DNA from 2 places in the Pseudoalteromonas sp. '520P1 No. 423' genome. Region 2 is predicted to be linked to the other one. Evidence: predicted binding sites of a transcription regulator. Region 2 holds the regulator's gene; the other holds the start of a gene.
The links. The regulator LexA, encoded in region 2, represses DNA repair genes until DNA is damaged. The targets are predictions, from matches to a motif close to TACTGTATNNNNATACAGTA.
Positions count from the first base shown of each region.

Region 1: the regulator LexA is predicted to act here: its motif matches at 9,347-9,366, upstream of dinB (DNA polymerase IV).

Region 1 covers NZ_BBZB01000001.1:3,286,211-3,297,107, reverse strand. The annotation lists gene fabV (enoyl-ACP reductase FabV) at 160-1,350, shown strand; gene PSA_RS15095 (Na(+)-translocating NADH-quinone reductase subunit A) at 1,890-3,233, shown strand; gene PSA_RS15090 (NADH:ubiquinone reductase (Na(+)-transporting) subunit B) at 3,236-4,438, shown strand; gene PSA_RS15085 (Na(+)-translocating NADH-quinone reductase subunit C) at 4,431-5,186, shown strand; gene PSA_RS15080 (NADH:ubiquinone reductase (Na(+)-transporting) subunit D) at 5,186-5,815, shown strand; gene nqrE (NADH:ubiquinone reductase (Na(+)-transporting) subunit E) at 5,826-6,434, shown strand; gene nqrF (NADH:ubiquinone reductase (Na(+)-transporting) subunit F) at 6,448-7,674, shown strand; gene PSA_RS15065 (FAD:protein FMN transferase) at 7,870-8,928, shown strand; gene nqrM ((Na+)-NQR maturation NqrM) at 9,063-9,275, shown strand; gene dinB (DNA polymerase IV) at 9,378-10,430, shown strand; gene PSA_RS15050 (OmpA family protein) at 10,543-10,897, shown strand, end outside.
Region 2 covers NZ_BBZB01000001.1:290,038-300,934, forward strand. The annotation lists gene coxB (cytochrome c oxidase subunit II) at 1-1,126, opposite strand, end outside; gene lexA (transcriptional repressor LexA) at 1,795-2,412, opposite strand; gene plsB (glycerol-3-phosphate 1-O-acyltransferase PlsB) at 2,587-5,052, shown strand; gene tesB (acyl-CoA thioesterase II) at 5,133-5,990, opposite strand; gene PSA_RS01400 (EAL domain-containing protein) at 6,001-8,280, opposite strand; gene PSA_RS01405 (Lrp/AsnC family transcriptional regulator) at 8,347-8,811, opposite strand; gene PSA_RS01410 (monodechloroaminopyrrolnitrin synthase PrnB family protein) at 8,960-10,135, shown strand; gene PSA_RS01415 (aminotransferase class V-fold PLP-dependent enzyme) at 10,144-10,897, shown strand, end outside.

The DNA of each region.
Region 1 (10,897 bases), 3.0 Mb from region 2:
TAATGTAAATAAATGGATAGATCAATTTGATTATGATTTGTTGGCAGCAAACTGGTAAGATAATTTCAATAAAGCTAACACATCCGACCTGTTTAACTGATTTAAGCGTTAAACTAGCACCTAATTTACTGAACAATTTAATAAGTATGGAATAATAATATGGTCATTAAGCCTAAAATCCGTGGATTCATCTGCACTAACGCACATCCTGTAGGCTGTGCAGAACATGTTAACGAACAAATAGCATATGTAAAATCAAATGGCCCAGTTGCAAATGGTCCAAAAAATGTTTTAGTGATAGGTGCCTCAACTGGTTATGGTTTGGCTTCTCGTATAACTGCTACTTTTGGTTCAGGTGCAAATACATTAGGTATTTTCTTTGAAAAAGAAGGGACAGAAAAGCGCACAGGTTCAGCTGGTTGGTATAATTCAGCTGCATTTCATGCTGAAGCTGAAAAAGCGGGTGTATATGCTAAGAGTATTAATGGCGATGCATTTTCTGATGAGATAAAAGCGAAAACGATTGAAACAATTAAAGCTGATATGGGCAAAATTGATTTAGTTATTTATTCTTTAGCTTCTCCACGTCGTACAGATCCAAAAACAGGTGAAGTACACTCATCTACTTTAAAGCCAATTGGTCAAGAGATCACAACAAAGAATCTAAATACTTCTAAACGTATTATTGATTCAGTGACTGTAGAAGCGGCAAATGAAGATGAAATTGCTAATACTGTAAAAGTAATGGGCGGTGAAGATTGGGAGTTATGGCTAGAAGCATTAAATGATGCTGACGTGTTAGCTGATAACTTCAAAACAACTGCTTATACTTATATTGGTAAAGAATTAACTTGGCCTATTTACGGCCATGCAACAATTGGTAAAGCGAAAGAAGACTTAGATCGTGCAGCTGGCGCTATTAAAGCATTAACTGCAGATAAAAAAGGTGAAGCTTATGTTTCTTCACTGAATGCTGTAGTAACACAAGCAAGTTCTGCTATTCCAATTATGCCACTATATATTTCTGCTTTATTTAAAGTAATGAAAGCAGATGGTACTTATGAAGGCACAATTGAGCAAATTGATAGCTTATTTAGAGAAAATTTATTTGGTGCAACACCGCGATTTGATGCTGATGGTCATTTATTCCAAAACTACAAAGAATTAGAAGACGATGTACAACAACGTGTTCAAAAAGTATGGGATACAGTAGAGACTGATACAATTGATGAACTAACAGATTACGTTGGTTACCATAATGAGTTTTTACGTTTATTTGGCTTTGGTATTGATGCAGTAGATTACGATGCTGACATGAGTCCTGTTGCTGTTATTGAGCAAATGGTTTAAGCAAACATATTTTTAGCTTAGATATTTAATTTATGCTCAGAAGAACCACTTATCTTGGTTGAGGTAAGTGGTTTTTTTATGCCTAAATTTTAATTAATAAATTGCACTGAAAAACGTTTCTATATTTAGCTATAAGCTCATATCATGAAAATTTTTCAATAATAAACTGGTTAGTAGAGTTATTGATAGTTATTCTCAATAACAGTCGTTAATCGTACGTTTTTAATAAAAAAAAGTATCTTTTTTAGACTTTAGTCTATGCTTAATTATTGGGTGAAAATTAGGCATGTTTGTTTTTAATATAAATTAGTTAATTTGTAAGCATTAATTTCAAATATGCCCTCGCAAAGACTAGGGTTTTAATGTTAAAATCCCGCAAATTATTTTAGTTTCGCTGTGTAGTCTTTTCTTGTTTGAAATTTGAACTTCAAATGAGGCACCTTTACGGGAGCTTATAAAAAGTTGGGTTGCTTTTTTAAGTTAGATTACGTGGCCGGTTAGATGAACAGTTTCTTTCCTTTAATGTAATGCAAGTGTCTATGATCAATATAAAAAAAGGTCTGGATCTTCCAATAGAAGGTGCACCACAGCAAGTAATTCATGACGGCTCTGCCGTTAAACGAGTTGCCGTGCTTGGTGAGGAATTTATTGGAATGCGTCCGTCCATGCAAGTTCGATTGGGTGACCAAGTCAAAAAAGGCCAAGTTCTTTTTTCAGATAAAAAGACTCCTGGCGTAAAATTCACAGCAACAGCTTCGGGTGTTGTTAAAGAGATTAACCGTGGTGCAAAGCGTGTTTTGCAATCCGTTGTTATCGAAGTCGATGGCAATGAGCAAATCACTTTTGATTCTTTCACTTTAGATTCGCTTGCGACGCTAGATCGTGAAAAAGTTCAAAATGTACTTGTTGAATCGGGACAGTGGACAGCAATGCGCACTAGACCATTCAGTAAAGTGCCTGCTTTAGATGCAACGCCTAGTTCAATCTTTGTAACCGCAATGGATACTAATCCATTAGCCGTTGATCCAGTTGTTGTGATCGGTGAAAATAGCGAAGCTTTTGAAGCGGGTCTATCTGTGGTTTCACGTTTGACAGATGGTAAGGTTTTTGTTTGTAAACAAGCTGGAACGTCAATTCCAAACTCTTCAGTTGCTTCAGTTGAAGTACAAGAGTTTGCAGGTGTTCACCCAGCGGGTCTTGTGGGTACACATATCCATAACTTAGATCCAGTATCAGCTGACAAGCAAGTATGGCACTTAGGTTACCAAGACGTGATTGCGTTTGGTAAGCTTTTCCTTACAGGTGAAATTTTCACTGACCGTGTTATCTCAGTTGCAGGTCCTGCAGTTAAGAACCCACGTTTAGTTAAAACAAAACTTGGTGCTAATCTTGATGATTTAGTTAGTGGTGAATTAGAAGACGGCGAAAACCGTATTATTTCTGGTTCAGTATTATCTGGTTCTACTGCAAGCGGTCCACATGCTTACCTTGGTCGTTACCATAGTCAAGTATCAGTATTAGCTGAAGGTCGTGAAAAAGAATTATTCGGGTGGATCGCTCCAGGTTCGAAGAAATTCTCAGTAACTCGTACTTTCTTATCGCATTTATCGCCTAAGCGTCTATTTAATATGACGACTTCTACAGGTGGTTCTGAACGTTCTATGGTACCGATTGGTAACTACGAGCGCATCATGCCGTTAGATATCCTTCCAACTCATTTATTACGTGATTTAATTGTACGTGATCTTGATAGTGCTGTTTCTTTAGGTGCACTTGAATTAGATGAAGAAGATTTAGCGTTATGTACTTTCGTTTGCCCAGGTAAATACGAATATGGCGTAATTCTTCGTGATTGCCTGAATACAATCGAGAAGGAAGGCTAATAATGAGCTTAAAGAATTATTTAGAAAAGATTGAACCTAATTTTGAACCAGGTGGTAAATACGAAAAGTGGTTTGTGCTTTACGAAGCAGCTGCAACTATTTTCTATACTCCAGGTTTCGTAACTAAAAACGGTTCTCACGTACGTGATAATATCGACCTTAAACGTATTATGATCTTAGTTTGGATGGCAACATTCCCAGCTATGTTTTTTGGTATGTTTAACATTGGTCATCAAGCTGCTGACGCACTTGCTGGCGGCGCTGTTTTAGCTGATAGCTGGCAGGTTGGTTTGTTCCAAATGTTCGGTGGTGAATTAACTGCATCATCAGCATGGGGCGCCAAAATGTTTTATGGTGCATGTCATTATCTACCTATTTACGCAACTATCTTTATAGTTGGTGGTTTCTGGGAAGTATTATTTGCTGGTATTCGTAAACATGAAGTAAATGAAGGTTTCTTTGTTACTTCAGTATTGTTTTCACTGATCCTGCCTGCAACTATCCCATTATGGCAAGTCGCATTAGGTATTACTTTTGGTGTTGTAATCGCCAAAGAAGTATTTGGTGGTACAGGTCGTAACTTCTTAAACCCAGCTTTATCGGGCCGTGCATTCTTATTCTTTGCATATCCAGCAGCAATTTCCGGTGATACAGTTTGGACTGCAGTAGATAACTTCTCTGGTGCAACTATGCTTGCACAAGGTGTTATTGGTTCGATTGATTTTTCTGATATGAATGCATGGTTAAATGCATTTTATGGATTTATTCCAGGTTCAATGGGTGAAACATCAACTTTAGCCTTAGCGATTGGTGGTTTGTTCATTATGTACGTACGTATTGCTTCATGGCGCATCGTGTCTGGTGTAATGATTGGTATGATCGCAACTTCTTTACTACTAAACGCAGTGGGTTCTGATACGAATCAAATGTTTGCTATGCCTTGGCATTGGCATTTAGTACTAGGTGGTTTTGCTTTTGGTATGTTCTTCATGGCAACAGACCCAGTATCAGCAGCTTTCACTAACAAAGGTAAATGGTGCTATGGTGCTTTAATTGGTTTTATGGTTGTGATGATCCGTGTTGTAAACCCTGCATACCCAGAAGGTATGATGTTAGCAATTCTTTTCGCTAACTTGTTTGCACCGTTATTCGATCACTTCGTTGTACAGTCGAATATCAAACGGAGGTTAGCACGCAATGTCTAGTAATAAAGAAACAATCGGTAAAACGCTTGGTGTTGTAGTTGGATTATGTCTAGTGTGTGCTATTTTAGTATCAAGCGCAGCTGTTAAACTTCGTCCACTTCAAGATTTAAACAAAGCAATAGATGTTCAAACAAATATCTTAGCTGCTGCTGGCATTGAAGTGAAATCTGGCGATGATATTCAAGCTATCTTCGGTCAAAATGTTGAAGCTAAAGTAGTTAACATGAAAACAGGTAAGTTTGTTGATACTGATCCAAATAGCTTTGATTTTGAAAAAAGCAAATTTGATCAGAAAATATCTAAATCTTTAAAAGAGTTAGGTATTGAAGACAAAGCTGGTATTCAGCGTATGACTGATGAATCACCTGTGTACTTTGTAAAAGAAAATGGCAAAGTAAACACAATCATTTTACCTGTACAAGGTTATGGTTTATGGGGTGTTATGTTTGGTTTTATCGCACTTGATACTGATACGACTACTGTTAAAAACATTAACTTTTACAAGCACAATGAAACTCCTGGTCTAGGCGGCGAGATTCAAAACCCTAAATGGGTTTCAACTTGGGCTGGTAAACAGCTTCCTGTTGATGTACTTAAAGGTTACACAGGTAATGACGTGAATAAGTTAGATGGCCTTTCTGGTGCTACTTTAACTTCAATCGGTGTTGATAATACGTTTAAATTCTGGACAGGTGAAAACGGCTTCGGTCCTTTCCTTGCAGAAGTTCGTAAAGGAGCGTTGAACTAATGGCTGATTCTAAAGAAATCAAACAGGCGCTGTTAGGCCCTGTATTTGCTAATAACCCAATCGCATTACAAGTACTAGGTGTTTGTTCTGCATTAGCGGTAACTTCAAGCTTAAAAAATGCTTTGATAATGACTATGGCTGTAATGGTTGTAACTGCATTTTCAAGCATGTTTATTTCAATGCTACGTAACCACATACCTTCAAGTGTACGTATTATTGTTCAAATGACGATTATCGCATCTGTTGTAATTATCGTAGACCAAGTATTACAAGCATACTCTTATGCAACGGCAAAAGAGCTTTCAGTATTTGTTGGCCTAATCATTACTAACTGTATCGTAATGGGTCGTGCTGAAGCATACGCTATGAAAACTGGTCCTATGATGTCATTTGTTGATGGTTTAGGTAATGGTTTAGGTTACGGCGTAGTACTATTAACTGTTGGTTTTATTCGTGAACTATTCGGTAAAGGAACATTATTTGATGTTTCAATTATTCCATTAGTTGCAGACGGTGGTTGGTACCATCCTATGGGTCTATTGATCTTACCACCAAGTTCTTTCTTCATTATTGGTTTATTCATATGGGTACTACGTACTTATAAGAAAGACCAAGTAGAAAAGGCTTAAGGGGATAATAATGGAACATTATATTAGTTTATTTGTAAAAGCGGTTTTCGTAGAAAACTTAGCATTATCATTCTTCCTTGGTATGTGTACTTTCTTAGCTGTATCTAAAAAAGTAACTACAGCAATTGGTCTTGGTGTTGCAGTTATCTTTGTATTAGGTATTGCTGTACCGGTAAATAACTTAGTTTACCACGCTGTATTAGCACCGGGTTCTCTTGAATGGTTAGGTTACCCAGAAGCTGATTTAAGCTTCTTACGTTACTTAACGTTTATCGGTGTTATTGCTGCTTTAGTACAAATTGTTGAAATGGCTTTAGATAACTTCTTCCCTGCGTTATACAACGCACTAGGTATCTTCTTACCACTTATCACAGTTAACTGTGCAATCTTTGGTGCAGTAGCATTCATGGTTGAACGTAACTATAACTTTGGTGAGTCAGTTGTATATGGTATTGGTGCTGGTGTTGGTTGGGCGCTTGCGATTGCTACATTAGCTGGTATTCGTGAAAAGATGAAATATTCTGATATCCCTGATGGTCTTCGTGGCTTAGGTATTACGTTCATCACCGTTGGTCTTATGGGTCTTGGCTTTATGTCATTCTCTGGTATTTCACTTTAAAGGGCGATAGAAAATGGATATTATTTTTCTTGGCGTAGGTATGTTCACCGCTATCGTGGTACTACTTGTTTTAGTTATTTTAATGGCAAAAGCAAAGTTAGTTCCAAGTGGTGATATCACAATCGGTATCAATGAAGACGCTGATAAAGCAATTAAAACAACTGCAGGTAGTAAATTATTAGGTGCATTAGCCGACTCAGGTATTTTTGTATCTTCTGCTTGTGGTGGCGGTGGCTCATGTGGTCAGTGTCGTGTAAACATTAAATCTGGTGGTGGTGATATTCTACCAACTGAGCTTGACCATATTACTAAAGGTGAAGCAAGAGAAGGTTGTCGTTTAGCATGTCAGGTAAATGTTAAACGTGACATGGAAATTGAACTTGAAGAAGAAATCTTCGGTGTTAAAAGATGGGAATGTGAAGTTATCTCAAATGATAATAAAGCAACTTTCATCAAAGAGCTTAAGCTTGGCATCCCAGATGGTGAATCAGTTCCTTTCCGTGCAGGTGGTTATATTCAGATTGAAGCTCCACCACATCACGTAAAATATGCAGACTTTGATGTACCTGCTGAATACCGTGGTGACTGGGAACATTTTGGTTTCTTCAATTTAGAGTCTAAAGTAGATGATGAAACAATTCGTGCATACTCTATGGCTAACTATCCTGAAGAAGAAGGCATTATCATGCTTAACGTGCGTATCGCTTCGCCTCCTCCAAGAGACTTAAGCTTACCATGTGGTAAAATGTCATCTTACATTTGGTCACTTAAAGCTGGCGATAAAGTGACAATTTCAGGCCCATTTGGTGAGTTCTTCGCTAAAGAAACTGATAATGAAATGGTATTCGTTGGTGGTGGTGCTGGTATGGCTCCAATGCGTTCTCACATATTCGATCAACTTAAGCGTTTAAAATCTAAGCGTAAGATGAGCTTCTGGTATGGTGCGCGTTCTGTTCGTGAAATGTTCTATGTTGAAGATTTTGACGGATTAGCAGCTGAAAATCCAAACTTCGAATGGCATTGTGCTCTTTCAGATCCTCAACCTGAGGACAACTGGGAAGGTTACACTGGTTTCATTCATAATGTTCTTTTAGAAAACTACTTAAAAGATCATGAAGCACCTGAAGATTGTGAGTTCTACATGTGTGGTCCTCCAATGATGAATGCCGCTGTTATCAGCATGCTTAAAGAGCTAGGTGTTGAAGATGAAAATATCTTACTTGATGACTTTGGTGGTTAAGTAAAACACTCAACTAAAGCGACTATTAATTAGAAGCTTATAGTTTGAAGCTATAAAAAAGCTTGTTACTGGTTTATACTGGTAACAAGCTTCTTTTATGTGAAAAATGAAGTGATTTCACAATAAATTAATACGAAATGATTAATTTTTATTCCATAAATTAGAACCTAATCGACAATTAAACTGGAAATATTGATGGACTCTTACATCTCTAATAAATTCTTATTCAATAAAAAATGGATTTTTAGCTTTTTATTGGTGTTAACACTCTTTTTAATGTTGGGCTGTGAGCCAAATAATAAAAAAGAAAAATTCCAAGAAGTGCTTTTACAAGGTAAAACGATGGGCACAACATTTACTGTAAAAGTATTTGTGCCGGAATCAGAAGTTCGTTCATTAAATTTATTTTCAGATATAAAAGATTTGTTGGCTGAAATTAATCAATCTATGTCTACCTATATAGATGACTCAGAAATTAGTCAATTTAATCGTTTAGAAGCAAGTACAGTTTTTCCTTTATCAGCAGATTTTAGAACTGTTATGACTGAATCAATTAGACTAGCACAAAGTACTAAAACTTTTGATGTGACAATGGGACCATTAATTGATTTATGGGGATTTGGTCCAGATAAACAGCCAACAAAAGTACCGACTGCTGAACAACTAGAAAGTATTAAAGAAAAAATGGGTGTTGATAAGTTATCCTTATCAAATGCAGGTTTAACAAAATCTATCCAAGAATTAGAGTTGAGTTTCTCAGCGATAGCCAAAGGTTTTGGTGTAGATAAAGTCGCTGAATTATTAGAGATTAATGGTTATACCAACTATATGGTTGAGATTGGTGGTGAGTTAAGACTAAGTGGTACTAAACCCAATGGCGCTTTATGGAGGATTGCAATTGAGCAGCCTGATCCATCTTTATTTCAGCGCGCAGTTCATAAAGAGCTGAAGTTAGGGACTATTAGTGTAGCTACATCAGGTGACTACCGTATATTCTACGAACTAGAAGGCGAGACTTATGCGCATATTATCAGCCCAGAAACCGGCAAACCTATTAAGCAAGATTTAGTATCGGTCACTGTTTTACACCCATCATCTATGACTGCTGACGCATTAGCTACAGCTCTGACGGTCATGGGTACTGAAAAAGCAAAAGTATACGCAGAAGAAAATGATATTGCTGTATACCTTATTAGTAAAACAACTGAAGGATTAATGTCATATTCAAGCCCTCAGTTTGCGCCGTACTTATAAAGTATAAAATAGCGCGCATTTTAGTCACGCTATTTTGAGCTAAGTTTGAATTACTATAGTTATTGTTTTGTACTACCTGTATAATACGCCACGAAATTTAGCTTTTTCAATTTAGTGATTTTAGGGGCCTAGTTATGTCACTTTTTGTTCTTACATTTGTTTTACTGGTAATTGTTGCGGCAGCGATGGCTGTAGGTATGATGGTTAAAAATAAAGCTATGGCAAGTAGTTGTGGTGGTTTAGGTGCCATGGGTATTGAAAAAGCTTGTGATTGTGATGATCCATGTGATCGTAGAAAAGAACGCATGGCTAAAGAGCAATCTTGGAAAGATAATCAAATACTTTAGTTCAAACTAAAGTTTGACTATTAAGCCTCGTTTATCGAGGTTTTTTTGTGTTTAAAATTATTTAAATTTGACACTGTATAAATAAACAGTAAAAATAGCTGTATGAAAAAATTTATACATATAGACATGGATTGCTTTTATGCTGCAGTTGAAATGCGCGACAATCCAGCTTTGCGTGACGTCCCCTTAGCTATAGGGGGCAAGAGCCGAAGAGGCGTTATATCTACCTCTAACTATATTGCTCGCCAATATGGTGTACGTTCAGCTATGTCTAATTATAAAGCCCTGCAATTATGCCCTCACCTAGTATTAGTTCCTGGCCGCATGTCGGTATATAAAGAAGCTTCAAATCAAATACGCGAAATATTTCACCAATATACTGATTTAGTTGAGCCCCTTTCACTTGATGAAGCTTATTTAGATGTTACAGATTCCCCTCTTTGTTCAGGCAGTGCCACGTTAATGGCACAAGAAATAAGACAAAAGATATTTGATAAAACAGGCTTAACGGCATCAGCAGGTGTGGCCCCAATCAAGTTTATAGCCAAAATTGCCAGCGATGAAAATAAGCCAAATGGTCAATGTATTATTACCCCAGATAAAATAGCTGATTTCCTAACATCTTTACCTTTAGGTAAAATACCAGGGGTAGGTAAAGTGACTCTTGAGCGTTTATCAGCCTTGCAATTAAAAACGGGTAAAGATGTATTAGATAAAGGCGAAGATTGGATGTTACGCACTTTAAGCAATTTTGGTTATGACTTGTACCAAAAATGTGCGGGTAACTATCAAGGTAAAGTACACACTGAGCGTGTAAGGAAATCACTGAGTGTAGAGCATACTTATGAATTTGATTTAGACACAGAGCAAGCATGTTTAGAAAAATTACCAGGCTTATTAGAAGAGTTACAAAGGCGATTAGAGAAACAAAACTTAATCACCAGCATAAGTAAACTAAGCGTTAAAGTGAAGTTTTCAGATTTTGTTTCAACAACCGCAGATAAAGTATCAGATGGTTTATCCATTGATGTATTTTCTGCTTTGCTAAAAAAAGCGTTTGCTAGAGGTAAGTATAAAAGCGTGCGGTTGTTAGGCGTCGGTGTTGGCATAAAACCAGAAAAAAATACAGAAGGGCAACTTAGCTTTGATTGTTAGGTTTGTATCTTTGATGAATTTTATATATTATATCAGGTGCTTAAATCAATTCTGATATGCAACTTTTGGTTTAAGCAATATAAATGGACATAAAAAGTACAAGGAATGTATCGTGAAATTTTTTTATTACCTAGCCGTATGTGTTTTTGCATCGAGTTATGCGCACGCTAACAGTCAAAGCCTGATCTTATCTCCTTATCCAGATTCTAAAAGAGAGTCTTCAACTAAATATAATTATGTTGATTATAAACACATGCGTGACACAGATATTAAATCTGAAAACTTTACGAAGTTAATTTCAGGTGAGTATTATGGCGCATCATATATAGTAAAAGGCAAAGGTGTTCATTATAGCCAACTAATTAAAGATTACGCTACAGAGTTAAAAAGTAATGGGTTTAACATTCATGTGAACTGCATTGATAAAACATGCGGTAATAAATTACTTCAACGCTTTGCGAATACTG
Region 2 (10,897 bases):
TGGTTTTAATTTGGCTAGGTTGTACTAAATCACCCGTATCATTACCCCAAGCATTACGCTCATAAGTTACAATTGCAGCTAACTGTTTTAAAGTAAGTTGTTTCGCAAATGCTTGCATTGCAGTCCCAGGCGTACCATGTAAAACCACATCGATATGTGCATTTACATCGCCTAAAGCGATTGGGCTTGCTTTTAATCCTGGGAATACACCTGGAATCCCTAACCCAGTAGGCTGATGACATGCTGCACAGCTAGACATATAAACCTGTTGACCTAAAGTCATTAATTCTTCTTTTGATAAAGTTTGAGATAATAAAGCTTGATCAGCTTGAGCTGCATTTTGTTTTTCTTGCTGACTTTCATTTAGCCAGGCATCAAACTCAGCTGGCGCTTTAGCAACAACAACAACTGGCATAAAGCCATGGTCTTTGCCACATAGCTCTGCACACTGACCCCTATATGTACCTGGGGTATTTACACGGGTCCAAGCTTCATTGATAAATCCGGGATTAGCATCTTTTTTTACTGCGAAATCAGGTACCCACCATGAGTGGATCACATCATCTGACGTCATTAAAAAGCGTACTTTTTTATCTGTTGGGATCACTAAAGGTTTATCTACTTCAAGTAAATAATGTTCTCCTTTAGTTTCTTTATTGGCTATTTGATCTTGTGAAGTAGACATAATGGAATAGAAATCCACGTCTCCCTTTTTACCTTCATAAGTCAGGTATTCATAGTGCCATTTCCACTGAGATCCGGTTATTTTTATAGTCAGATCTGCTTTTGAAGTATCTTCCATAGCAATCAATGTTTTAGTAGCTGGCACAGCCATACCTATTAATATAATAAAAGGAATTGCAGTCCATAATATTTCTATTTTTGTACTTTCATGAAATTGGGCTGGCTTTGCCCCTTTTGATTTTCTATGACGGAATATAGCCCAAAACATCAGGCCAAAGACAATTATACCTATCACACAACAAATCATAAAAATGATCATATGCAGTTGATAAACGTTTTCACTTATATCGGTTACTCCAGTTCTCATATTAAGCGAGCTATTTGCAAAACTTAATTGAGGGATAAGCAATATAAGCCACAAGGTAAAGCGCACGACACCCATGTGACATCTCCTTTTATGCTTAAAGCAAAGAAATGGTTAAAATATCAATCGAATAAAACCACCTCAGACCAGGTAATTAAATTAAACTTCAAATGCTTTTGCCATTTCACTATTATAATTGGTATTTATTTTGATATATTTTTTATTACCGCTTTAAATAAATTTTATTTTAAACAGCTCTATAACTAAATAGTCCATGATTGTTATTTGTTCAAGTTTTAACAAAAAAATAACATAGATATTTTTGATAAATTTGTTAAATCAGTAAGTTAATTAGAAAAATTCAAGAAGAGGGCTCTAGTCGAAAGCCATAAATATAAGGGGTACAGCCTAAAAAAAGCATATTAATTATTGCAAAACAGTGTTTAATTGATTTTTATTGGCATTAATTGTATTTGAAGAGTTTTTTTTGTAACAATATGATTTTAAAAATAATAAAAAACGCTAATATTCATTTATTAAATAATATTAGCGTTAATGAGTTTGTGTAATACCAATTCTATTAAGTTAGTGATCTAATATAAATTAGGATAAGTTTTCAAGAGCAAGGCGCTTGATTGAGCAATAGCTGGCTATTGGGATTGAAAGCAACGTAGCTATTGTATATTTAGACCATTAAGATTGTTCACATATTTATTGGAATTGGTATACATTTAATTAAATTTATATTACATCCAATCGGCTGTTCTTATAACACCAACTGCTAAACCTTCAATGTCAAAAGACTCACTTTCTAAATCAACTACAATATCAGAAAAGTCTTCGTTTTCAGGATGCAAAAGTACTTGGCTGCCCTTTTTTTCAAAGCGTTTAACGGTTACGTCATCGCCTACACGAGCAACGACAACCTGTCCATTATTTGCAACTTGGGTTTTATGAACCGCTAATAAATCGCCATCCATTATGCCGATATCTCGCATACTCATGCCATTTACGCGTAATAAAAAGTCTGCAGCAGGTTTAAATAATTCAGCTGAAACTTCGTAATGGCTTTCAACATGCTCTTGTGCAAGTATCGGTGAACCAGCAGCGACCTGGCCTATTAAAGGTAAACCAAGTTGCTCAGGTTGTTCGTCTTCAACTACGCGAATACCTCGGCTAGCACCCGGCACCATTTCAATAACACCTTTTTTAGCTAAAGCTTTTAAATGCTCTTCAGCTGCATTTGCACTACGAAACTCGAGAGATTGCGCTATTTCAGCCCTTGTAGGAGGCATACCGGTATCTTTGATAAATACCTTAATTAGTTCTAAAATTTGTGTTTGTCGTTTTGTTAACGGTCGCATACAACTGGGTTTCCATACAGTACATGTTACTGTGAGTATATACAGTTATTTTAAAATGGCAAACAAGTATTTAAAAGATATTTTACTCTTGATAAAGCTTAATGGTCTGTCCAGTTCTATAATAAATGTTGAATTACTGATATCCTTGCGCAAACTTTTTTCTTAGGTGGACCAATGGCGTTTTTTTCTTTTATAAATACAGGGTTTAACTTTCTAGCAAAGTTAACAAATAGCATTTTTGTAAAAAGCAAATTATTTCCTGAAGACCCTTGCTCACAATTAGGCCTTAAAACCAATTTGCCGACCTTTTACATTACAAGACTTAATTCTCAAAGCGATTTAGCTGCGTTAGGTCATCAATGTAAAAAGCTAGGTTTACCTAACCCAAGAAAAAATCAGATCTTAGGTGACTACTCGCTGCCAGGCTTAATCCCATTATCAAATCCGGCGCCTTTATTTGGCTCAAAAAGAAAAAAAACAAATGCGATAGAGCAAGGTGAAATAATATTTAAAGCTTTGCGAGAAAACCCAGAACAAACGGTGCAAATTATTCCAGTCACCATATTATGGGGCAGAGACCCAGGTAAAGAAAAGCCAGGTTTAGGTACTTTATTATCGCACTCGTTAAGTCCTAGCTGGCTAAGAAAGTTACTCGTTGTAATATTTTCTGGTAGAGATAACATGATTCGCTTTAGCCAAGCTGTTGATGCAAGAGAGTTACTCAATAAAAAACATGCTACCGATGATTTACCTCATAAATTAATTCGTGTTGCACGTGCACATTTTCAACGTCAAAAGCTTGCTGCAACAGGCCCTAAACTTCCTTCTAAAGATAAGCTATTTAGAGGCCTTTTAGCCTCAAAAAACATCAAAAAAGCCATTGCTGATGAAGCTAAAAGTAAGAATATCAGTAATGAAAAAGCACAAGAAAACGCTTTAAAGCAACTCAATGAAATTTCAGCCAATTATAACGATGCAGTGATACGCGTTTTTGCCAGAATATTAACTTGGTTATGGAACAAACTTTATAATGGCATTGACGTTAGAAATATTGAGCAAGTTAATGAATTATCACAAAAAGGTCACGAAATAATTTATGTCCCTTGCCATCGAAGTCATATGGATTATTTATTATTAACCCATGCGATCTATCAACAAGGGTTAGTACCACCACATATCGCAGCTGGTGTTAACCTTAACTTTTGGCCTGCAGGACCTATATTTAGACGATGTGGCGCCTTTTTTATTCGTCGTTCATTTAAAGGTAATAAACTTTATTCTAGTATTTTTAAAGAATACCTTTTCCAGTTATTTAACAAAGGTCATTCAGTTAAATTTTATACTGAAGGCGGTCGCAGTAGAACAGGCAGGTTACTAACACCTAAAACCGGCATGTTAGCTATGACGATACAAGCTATGCTTAGAGACTTAGATAGACCGGTTTCTATCGTGCCTGTTTATATAGGTTATGAGCATGTTATGGAAGTAAGCACTTACCTAAAAGAGCTTGCTGGTGACAATAAAAAGAACGAATCTGTATTTGGTATTTTTAAAGCCATTAAAAACCTTAAAAATTATGGCCGAGGTTATGTAAATTTTGCTGAACCTATCAATGTGAATCAATTTTTAAATGATAACCAACCTAATTGGCGAGATTCAATTAGCGATGATGATTCAATCAAACCGCAATGGTTAGGGAGCCAAGTAAGCGATTTATCACAAGAAATCATGGTGAACATTAATAACGCTGCGGCATTAAATTCTATCAATTTATTAGCTTTAATATTATTAAATAGCGATAAACATGCTTTAAGTAAACCTGAAGTGATTACTCAATTAAAGTTGTATTTAAACCTACAAGCTAATGCACCTTATACAGACAGAGTAACGCAACCTAATGAGGATGCACATGCGCTACTTGAGCATGCACTTAAATTAAACAAGCTCAACTTATTACAAGATTCATTTGGTGATATTGTTGCGATTAAAGATAAAGAAAAAGTCTTATTAAACTACTACAGAAACAACGTAATCCATTTGTTTTGTGTACCTAGCTTATTAGCGCGTTTTATTTTGCAACAACAAAAAACGGATATTCAAAGCTGTAAAGCGCTAGTAGAAAAACTCTATCCTTTATTTTCTGCTGAATGGTTCTTAAAACCACTCGCCGATGATTATGTTGCAACAATTTTAAATAATTTAAATGCGCAAGGATTAATTGAAGTCATTGGGAACGATATATCTCTTATTAGTGATTCTAGCAGTGCCTATTTTCAGTTAGATTTATTAAGCCGTATTATTGACTGCACTTTGCAAAGATACGCAGTTGTATTAGGTTTAATTCCAAAATCATCTGGCATTAGTCGTGCTAAATTAGAAATCAGTAGTCAAAACTTAGCGCAAAGGCTCAGTTTGTTACATGGCATTAAAACACCTGAATTCTTTGATAAAAAAGTTTTAAGTAGTTTTATTTTAGGCTTAAAAGAAAATGAATTATTAGAAGTTGATCATAATAATGATTTTCAATCGGGTACTAAATTATTTGCGTTTTATGATGCTGTTACACATTTACTTTCACCAAATGTTTTACAGTCAATAGAACTGACTACATCTCAACATAATGATAAGTGCATAGGCTAATTAAGTAACATTTGATAAATATAAAAATAGGGCTTATTAGCCCTCTTTTTTTATTTATATTTCAATATCAATTCTGATAGTTATCTTTGACGTATCAAGCCTTCCTGCATAGTTGACGCAATTAATACGCCATCCTGATTAAAAAACTGACCTCTTACTAACCCTCTACCACCACTCGCTGAAGGGCTATCAACTGCATATAAGATCCATTCATCCATTCTAAACTCTCTATGAAACCACATCGCATGATCTATAGTCGCAACTTGCATATTTGGCTGCATAAAAGACAATCCATGTGGTTGCAATGCGGTTGGTAAAAACTCAAAATCCGACGCATACGCTAATAAGTATTTATGAATGCGAGGATCATTTGGCATTTCACCATTCGCTTTAAACCACACATACCTATTTGCTAAAGTGACTTCTGGTTTAAATGGACTTTGAAAATTAACAGGCCTCATTTCAATCGGTTTATCACATAATACTTTGTCTCTTATTTTCTCAGGGATCAAATTGGCATTTTCGCGATAAAACTCTAATGATGAACGTAAATTTTCGGGTCCTGGTACATTAGGCATAGATGCTTGATGCGTTACTCCTAGCTCTTCATTATGAAATGAGACTGTCATATAAAATATCGGTTTACCATTTTGAATCGCTTTTACTTTTCGCGTGCTAAAGCTTTTACCATCTCTAATATTTTCGACATCATATACGATAGGTTTAGCGGCATCACCAGGGCGTAAAAAATAGGAATGAAGTGAATGTACCAACCTTTCTTCAACGATTGTTTCCTTTGCAGCTGATAAAGCCTGCCCCATTACTTGTCCGCCAAAAACAGCTTTAAAACCTAAATCTTGGCTATCACCGCGGTAAAGCCCTTCCTCTATGGTTTCTAAATCCAATAATGATAATAAATCATCTAATACTTGACTCATAACTTATACCTTAATTTTGATCTAAATATTGCTGAAATGCGATGTCTACTAAAGGTTTACTATATAAATAACCTTGACCGTATGGACAGCTTCGCGACTTCAAAAATATTGCTTGAGCTTGAGTTTCTACACCTTCAGCAATCACCTCTAATTGTAAGCTTTTAGCCATAGATAAAATACCTTCTATCAAGGCCCTACTTTCCTTATCTAATACGAGATCCATAACAAAGGACTTATCTATTTTCAAATAATTGATTGGAAATTTTTTCAAATAACTTAATGATGAGTAACCTGTACCAAAATCATCTATAGACAATGAAACCCCCAACGCTCTTAATTGTTCTAACTGGCTTAATGTTGATTCATCATCATTAACTAATAAGCTTTCCGTGATCTCTAATGTGAGTCTTGAGGCAGGCAATCCTGTTTCAAATAAAGTTTGTTTTACTAACTGAGTAATATCTTGTTTTTTAAATTGATAACTAGATAAATTGACGGAAATCGAAGGCGCGGTTTCCCGTCTAGTTGTAACCCAAGTCATAGCGACTTTACATGCTTCCTTTAATACCCACTCACCGATGGGGATTATTAAACCGACATCTTCAGCTAACGGAATAAACTCATCAGGTGAGATAAAGCCAAACTCGCTATTTTTCCAGCGTATCAGCGCTTCACAACTGGTAACTTCACCTGTTTCGAAATTAATAATAGGTTGAAAATTTAAAAACAATTCATTATTTTTTAGTGCATAGTGCAAGGCTTGCTCTAACGCTCTTCTACGCTGCGCATTAACATCCATTTCATGGGTAAAAAAGTAACTGGCATTACGCCCTTTTTCTTTCGCTTTATACATCGCACTGTCTGCATTTCTTAATAAAGTTTCCGTATCAGTGCCATTTTCAGGGTAAATTGTTATACCAATACTTGCTGATATGAAAGCATTTTTACCTTCTAAGTCATATGGTTGAGATAAGGAAGCTAAAAGCTTATTAACAACAGCTTCGACACTATGTAATTCATCTATATCAGGTAATACTAAAGCAAATTCATCACCGCTCAACCTTGCCACTGTATCGGATTTTCTGAGGTTTTTATTAATTCGATTTCCAGCTTCAATTAATAATAAATCACCAGCAGCATGACCAAAGGTATCATTTACATATTTAAATCTATCTAAGTCGATAAAAAGTAAAGCCACCAGCTTATTTTTTCTTTTGGCTCGTTCAATACTGCGATAAAAATGCTCGATAAATAAACCTCTATTTGCAAGTCCTGTTAAAGAATCAAAATTAGCTTGCTTCCAGATACGTTGCTCATCCGCTTTTCTTTGCGTGATATCGCTAAATAAAAAAACATATCCTTCAACGCGATTATTAGGGTCTTTCATCGTTGATATAGCTAACCATTGTAAGTATTTTTCGCCATTTTTTTGCTCGCTACAAAGTTCTCCTTGCCAACTTCCTTGATTCTTTAATATGGTAAAAATATTTTTTAAATAGCTTTTATCTTCCGAGATAAATTTAAATTGAGTTAAATTTTGATTAATCACCTCACTTGCCAAATAGCCTGTTATATCACTAAAAGCACTATTCACTTTTATAATTTCATTGTGTGTATTAGTGATCATCACAGCTTCATTTGCAGTTTCAAATACACCTGCAGCAAGTCTTAATTCTTTTTCATTTTGTATCAGTGTTTTTCTAGATGAATTAACATGCCGTAATGCAATTATGAGCACCACAATTAAAGATAATAGAAATATTGTAGCAGCGCAAAAAATTAAAATTAGGAGCTCATTTTGATTTTTAATTTCTGTAGTTTGTACTTCAACCATTTTTTCAAGCTGAGTTTGATAATGCCACAGATCGGTTTCTAATCCTCTTTCTTTAGAAATATCTCTGATAATAGAATAAAGTAAAGTTTTACCATCAAAATTGAGTGGAACAGAATACACTTCAACGGTTTTAATTTCTAAATTTGCTAATCTATGCCTGAATATAAAAAAATTACGTCCTTCTTTTTCCGCTAGTAACCTTTCATCAGAAACTTGCTTTGCAGTCAGGGTATTTATTTGTTGAATAGACATTGATTGTAATTGTTTTTGACTATAGCCATAAAACTGCACAGCCGCGTTATTAGCATGTCTAATATCTCCATTTCTGGGATCAATTAAAAGCATAATTGAGTTATGTTTATTGAAGAAGTCCCAAAATGAAGGCGTAGCCACAGCCTGAAAAGGCATAAGAAGAATCAATAATGAACACAGAACAATCGAAAATAAATGCTTCATAAATAATATATAAACCTAATAATAAAAATATAGAACTGAAGTGTTATGTCTAAATAACTTCACAAATCACAAAGGAAGCTCTCTTCTCATTAACGTTTGTTTTAGAACAATTGTTGACTCAATACTTGATACATACTTTAAACTACCTAAGGATTTTTTAACAAACACTTCGTAACTATGCAAATTTGACGCGACTATCTTTAAAATATAATCATGGGCACCAGTGACAATTGAACATTCAATTACTTCATTAAATTCAAGTATGGCACATTCAAACCCTTGAGCATAAACATCTGAACTTTCGGCTAATTTAACGGCAGCATAAACCAATACATCTAAACCAACAGATTGTGGATTTAATTGGGCACCATAACCAGTGATCACTCCTGTTTTTTCTAATTTACGAATTCGCCTTAGACATGGAGTATCGGACAAACCGATTTTTTCACCAAGCTGTGAAATCGCAATACGCCCTTTTTTTTGTAAAATACGCAAAATACTTAAATCTGTTTTATCTAAATCAGCTTTCATTTTTATTCTTAGTGGATTTCGATAATTAATATAATATTTATACCTTATTTCACTCTTTTTAAGCAAAATAAAAGTGATTTTTAATGAAATGCTATTTTGTAGACATGCTATCTTTTAATAAGTCACCGCTTATAAAAAAGAGTCTAATATGACCAATAATACACAAGCTTTTGATAACTGGATTAGAACACGATTTGTTACTTTAAATTCCGCACTAGAATCGCAATATTGGCAGCAACAAGATAAAGCGAATATTGAAGGTATAGGAAAAAGTGAAAAAAATGCATTGGAGCAAGAAGGCAAAGCTTTAATAAAAACCCTTTTAGAAGAAGGCAATACCGATGAAGGTTTTGATAATGCTTTTGATTTATTAGGTAACGTTGGTTTATATATGGCTGCATGTCGCCGTCATGAAATAACAGAACCAAGTAGAGAGCGAAGCTCCCCATTAATAGAAGCATCAGCTTTAGCGATGCATATAGGTGCATCAATTGGAGTCACACCTAGATTTGCAACCGCGCACTTAACAACTCACAATAAATCTATTAATGGCATTTATAAACGCTTTACCGACCTACCCTGTGAAAAACTGTTTGTTGATTACAATACCAAATCTATTTTAGCCTACAAACGTGCATCCGATGCCTTACTAAAAATTCAACCTTTGGGCATTTCTCATCCTATGACTTTTGATTTATTAAACGTAACAAAAACAGCGCTGCAAGACGTTATTAATTCAAATAAAACATTATTCAATAAACTTGATACAGAAGAGTTTTTTTATCAAGTGAGGCCATATTACAAACCTTACCGTGTCGGCTCTCAAGTATATCGAGGCGCTAACGCAGGTGATTTTGCAGGTATAAATGTAATAGATATGTCATTAGGTTTATGTTTTGCCAATGATCCTGATTACTCACAAATGTTAGTAGATAAGTTTTTATATATGATGCCAGAAGATCAGCGTATTTTACGTGATTGTATGTGTAAAACGAGTTTAATGGATGATTTTTTAGCGCAATCACAACATCATCAAGCAAGTTGGTATCAAGAGAACCTTAAACTATTCTTAAAAGTATGTGATAGACATGGACAAACAGCGATTCAACATCATGATCAATTGGTTAATAAGTACATTTCCAACCCCGCTATCACTATGGAGCAGCAACATATGGATAAGGTGACCGCCAGCGGACCTCCGTTAGCTGAACTGCTTAATACCTTAGAAAATTTACGCGATAAACGCGCAGCCTTTAACCGCACAGATATAAGAACCTGTTATGCAGATATTCAAAGGCTTAAAGCAACTTTAAATACGGTATAGGCTAAATCATGAATTTTAAAAATGACTTTATACTCAGTAATACTAATTACTTGCTCAATCACTCGGTTGGCCGCCCTTTAGTAACAGCACAAAGTGCTTTTCAAGATGCTTTTTTAGATCCTTGGCAAAATAGTGGCCGTGAACCTTGGGGTGCATGGCTAACAATTATTGACAACTTTCGTAACGCTTTAGGAAAAATGTTTAATGCGCCAATGACTGAATTTTGCCCGCAAGTAAACCTCTCTAGCGCTTTAACAAAAGTATTAATGTCACTAGAGGTATTACAAAAAAAATCTGTTGTTATTTTATTAAGCGAAAGCGACTTCCCTAGCATGGGTTTTGCTTTTAAAAAAACGTTACTTGAGCATTGTGAGCTCAGGTTTATAGCAAAAGAGTGCAATATAACCGATATAGATGTTTGGCAGGCTCATCTATCAGAAGATGTTGATTTAGCGTTTATTAGTCATGCATATTCCAATACAGGAGAGCAAGCTCCTCTAGATGACATATTATCACGGTGTCAAAATTTAAATATATTAACAATTCTAGATATTGCACAATCAGCGGGTATTCTCCCATTAGATTTACAAAAACAAAGACCCGATTTTATGCTTGGCTCTAGCGTCAAGTGGTTATGTGGTGGTCCTGGCGCAGCCTATTTATGGGTTAACCCAAAACGTTTAGAAGAGTGCAAACCTAAAGATGTTGGTTGGTTTTCTCATGAGAATCCGTTTGAATTTGATATTCATCACTTTGATTACC